One region of the Sphingomonas sp. FW306-1B-B10E genome, then DNA from elsewhere that is predicted to be linked to it. Evidence: predicted binding sites of a transcription regulator. Region 1 holds the regulator's gene; the other holds the start of a gene.

The links. The regulator LexA, encoded in region 1, represses DNA repair genes until DNA is damaged. The targets are predictions, from matches to a motif close to GTTCCNCNCTTGTTCT.
Region 2: a site for LexA is predicted at 941-956, ahead of AC3WJI_RS17295 (ImuA family protein). Genes of this name have one in related genera too.

What each region holds. Positions count from the first base shown of each region.
Region 1 is NZ_JBYSXG010000008.1:4,355-6,554, reverse strand. Features, by position in the region: gene AC3WJI_RS04720 (molybdopterin molybdotransferase MoeA) at 1-518, shown strand, start outside; gene lexA (transcriptional repressor LexA) at 576-1,268, shown strand; gene AC3WJI_RS04710 (ComEC/Rec2 family competence protein) at 1,355-2,200, opposite strand, start outside.
Region 2 is NZ_JBYSXG010000052.1:6,734-8,933, forward strand. Features, by position in the region: gene AC3WJI_RS17290 (M3 family metallopeptidase) at 1-842, opposite strand, end outside; gene AC3WJI_RS17295 (ImuA family protein) at 995-1,744, shown strand; gene AC3WJI_RS17300 (Y-family DNA polymerase) at 1,659-2,200, shown strand, end outside.

The sequences.
Region 1 (2,200 bases):
CCGATCGCCAGGATGTGCTCGAGCGCGCCTTTCGCGCCGTCGATGCCGACCTGCTGGTCACCAGCGGCGGCGCGTCGGTCGGCGATCACGATCTCGTCCGCCCGGCGCTGGTCGCCGCGGGTGCGGCGATCGACTTCTGGCGAATCGCGCTGCGCCCGGGCAAGCCGATGATGGCAGGCAAGCGCGGGGACTTGATCGTGCTCGGCCTGCCGGGCAACCCGGTCTCGGCGTTCGTCACGGCATTGCTCTTCGTCCGCCCGCTCGTCGCGCACCTCGCCGGCGCCGCCGATCCGCTGCCGCGAACGCGCACCGCAACGCTCGGCGAGCCGCTACCGGCCAATGGCGAGCGCACCGATTATCTCCGCGCCGAGATGCGCGGCGACCGGGTCTTCGCCTCGACATTGCAGGACAGTGCGATGCTCCAGGCGCTCGCCCGCGCGACTTGTCTCGTCATCCGCGAACCCCATGCGCCGACGGCGCAAACCGGCGACTCGGTGGAAATCCTCGACCTCGCTTGACAAGCGCCAGGAACATTGCATAAACGTTCCGTGTCTGTTCTGGACAGGAGGATTGGGATGCTCACCCGCAAGCAGCACGAGCTCATCTGCTTCATTGCCGATCGCTTGGCCGAGACCGGCGTTTCGCCTTCGTTCGAGGAAATGAAGGAAGCGCTCGACCTCAAGTCCAAGTCGGGCGTGCACCGGCTGATCAGCGCGCTCGAGGAACGCGAGTTCATCCGGCGCCTGCCCAATCGTGCGCGCGCGCTCGAAGTGCTCCGTATGCCCGAGCGCGGCGACGTCAAGAAGCCGGCCAAGGGCGACGGCGCGCAGCCCGCAACTTTGACAACTTCGGCACCCGCAAAGGCCACGCCACCAACACCGGCCAACGACGTGATCGAGATCCCGCTCCACGGCCGCATCGCCGCGGGCACCCCGATCGAGGCGCTCGAAGGTGCTTCGATGCTTCCCGTCCCCGCGGCGCTGCTCGGCTCGGGCGAACATTATGCGCTCGAAGTGGCCGGCGATTCGATGGTCGAGGCAGGCATTCTCGACGGCGACTATGCGCTGATCCGCCGCACCGAGACTGCGCGCGACGGCGAGATCATCGTCGCACTGATCGACGATAGCGAGGCGACGCTCAAATATTTCCGCAAGGAAGGCGCAATGGTCCGCCTCGACCCGGCGAACCGCGACTATAGCGCCCAGCGCTACCGCCCCGATCAGGTGCGCGTACAGGGCCGGCTGGCGGGACTGCTGCGACGGTATTGAGGAGCGGGCGCGTCTGAGCCCCCTCTCCCTGAGGAGCATCAGGTCAGCCAGGCCCCCGGCACGGCCTGAACAGCGCTGGGCAGTTTTTACCTGACGCTGGGTCGGGATGGGGTCCGTTCGCGAGCGAAGGTCCTCATCTGACGGGAGTTGCGCCACCTCGCCTTCGCTGGCGTAGCGCCCTGGTACGGCGGCTGCACGGTCAGCGGGGCGAGCCAGGGATGCGATCCGCCGCCCCGAACGGTCCGTACCCGGGCATCGGCGAAATTGATTGCCACGCCCCCCGTGTGCGCCAGCGTGTCGCGGTCCAGCCGCAGCCAGTGCGGGTGGCAGTCCGGCGGCAGGCGGCGTTCGCTGACCACCACGTCGGCGGCGGCGCACGCAGCAACCATCTCTCGCCACGATACCATATAGCCGCTGCGCGTCGCGAGCACCCGCCAGCGCCGCGCGCCCGCCGTCACTTCGACCAGGCAAAGATCGGGACTGCACCGCGCCCCCGACACCTCGGAGAGCAACGCGAGTTGCCCATCCTCGGCGCCGCTATTCTCGCCGAGCATCGCGCGGGTATAATCGCCGGCGCGGTCGCGCAGCAGCGCCATCTCGCCATTGGCCATGCGGATTGCGAGGTGGCGGCCGTCGCCCGTGACCAGCAGGTCGGGCGGCGGGGTGAGCAGCGCCCAGCCCAGCCCGATTGCGAACGGTATCGTGCCCGCCCAGCGCACCCGCGTGCGCCACAAGGCAACCCACAGCCCGCCCGCGACGATCAGCGCATAGGCCCCGGCCGGCATCGCCGGCAGCGCCGCGACTGCCCCCGGCGCCGAGGCAGTGGTGTGCGCGAGCCAGAGCAGCAGGTCGAGCGCCCGCGCAGTCAGCCACCAGACCGGCCCGCCGATCCCGCCAAGGTCGAGCGCCAGCGCCAGCGCCTCGAGCGGCAT
Region 2 (2,200 bases), on a different contig from region 1:
GCCTTGTAGACCTTCTCGCGCAGCGCGCGGTTGGTCGAATAGGTCAGGAAGGGCTGGACGGAAGAGCGCGTGTTCTTGATCGCCCATTTGCCCGCCGCCCCGCGCGCCTTGGCCTCTTCAGCAAGGCTCGCCTTGAAGCTGTCGGCCAGGCCGGCGAGATCGGCTTCCTTGTCGAGCAGGATCGCAGTCTCTTCGTCGGCGAGGACCTTGCGGCTGAACTCGGTATAGGCGGTGGCAAGCGCCTGGTTGATCCTTTTGACCTCGGCCTTGGCGCGTTCGTCGAGCAGCGCGCCCGAAGTGACGTAATCGCGATAGCTGCGCTCGAGCAGGCGCAGCTGCTGCGCGTTGAGCCCGGCCTTGGCGCGGCCGTCATAGACCGCCTTCACCCGCGCGAACATCTTGGGATCGAGGTTCATCTCGGTGAAGAAGGCCGAGATTTTGGGGCTCCATTCCTTGGCGATCGCCTGCACCTCTGGCGTGGCGAGGTTGCTCTGATACACACCCCACACCGCGAACAGCCGGTTCATCTGCTCGCCCGAGCGTTCGCTTGCCTCGATCGTGTTCGCGAAGGTCGGCGCCGCGGGATTGTCGCGGATCTTTGCCTGCTCGGCGCGGGCATCGGCCATCGCCCGCTCGAACGCCGGCGCGAACATCGCCGGCACTACCTTGTCCCACTGCGGCACCCCTTCGTGCGCGCCGGGCCATTTGGCGAGCAACGGCGTGGGATCGGGGCTGACGGCGGGTGCGGGCGAAGTCTGGGTCTGGGCCATTGCGGATCCGGAAAGCGTGGCGGCGGCGAGCGCGGTAGACGCGATCAACGCGAGCCGAAGCGAATAGGTCATGATGGGTTCCCGCGAGCTGTACGACGGCTGGACCCTAAGGGCGGTGCACAGCATCGCGCAAGCGCTTGGCAAACAAACGATTGACTCACGGGCGCATAGGAACAGAATAGGAACATTACTGTTCCCGAGTCGTGAGTAGCCGCTGCCCTCTTATGGCCGATCATGCCGTCCTTGCCCAGCTTCGCGAGCAATTGCGCGCGATGGAAACCCCGGGTTTCCGTCGCCGGCAAGTCATGCCGTTCGGTGCCGCCGGGCTCGATTCGCGGCTTGCCGATGGCGGGCTGCGACTCGATGCGCTTCACGAATTCGCCGGCGCTACCAGCGACATGGCCGACGATTGCGCCGCGACCCTGTTCATGGCCGGCATCGCCGCGCGCGCCTGGGGCCCGGTGCTCTGGGTGGTGCGCCGGCGCGACCTGTTCGCGCCGGGGCTGTCGCAAGTCGGGCTCGACCATAAAAGGCTGATCTACGCCGAGGCGCGCGACGATGCCGAACTGCTCGCGGTGATGGAGGAAGGCCTGCGTCATCGCGGGCTCGGCGCGGTGATCGGCGAGGCCAAGCGCGCCGACATGACCGCGACTCGCCGGCTCCAGCTGGCGGCCGAGGGGGGCCGCACGATCGCGCTGCTGATGAAGCGCGCCACGCGCGAAGGCAGCAATCCGCTCGGCGCACCCTCGGCGGCGGTGACGCGCTGGCAAGTGAGATGCGCGCCGTCGACGCCGCTTCCGGTCGTCGGGGTCGGCCGCGCGCGCTGGCGGCTCGAATTGGCGCGGCAAAAGGGGGGCGAAGGGTTCGAAATCGAAGTGGAGGCATGCGATGCAACGGGTCGCTGCGCTCTTCCTCCCATTATGGCCGATCGAAAGGCTGTGGCGGGCGGAAGCGCGAACCGCCACGCGGCCTGAGCCGGGTCGCGCCGCCTCGCTCGATCCGCTGCGCGATGCAGTGGCGAAAGAGCAGGAACATGCCTGTTCGGTCCCGCGCGGCGGCGGCTGGCGCCCCGGCGCGCGCTGGGCGCGCGAGGACGAACTCGGCAAGGTCGCGCTGCCGCCGGTGACGCGGCCGCGGGCGAAGCACGAGGTCGGACGCAAGGACGAGGCAGCGCTGAACCCGTTCCGCGCGATGCCGCCGGATGAGGGCGGACGTACTAAATTCCTCCCCGAGCTCGTCTCGAGGAGGGGGACCAGCCGCAGGCTGGTGGAGGGGCGGCGGACGCAGTCCGTCGTCTGCGATGGCGGCCCCTCCACCATCGCTACGCGATGGTCCCCCTCCCCGAGCAAGCTCGGGGAGGAATTGGGAGCCCCCCGCATCACCAGCATCCGCACCGGCAGCCGCGTCGAGATCGCCGCCGCCTGCCCCCG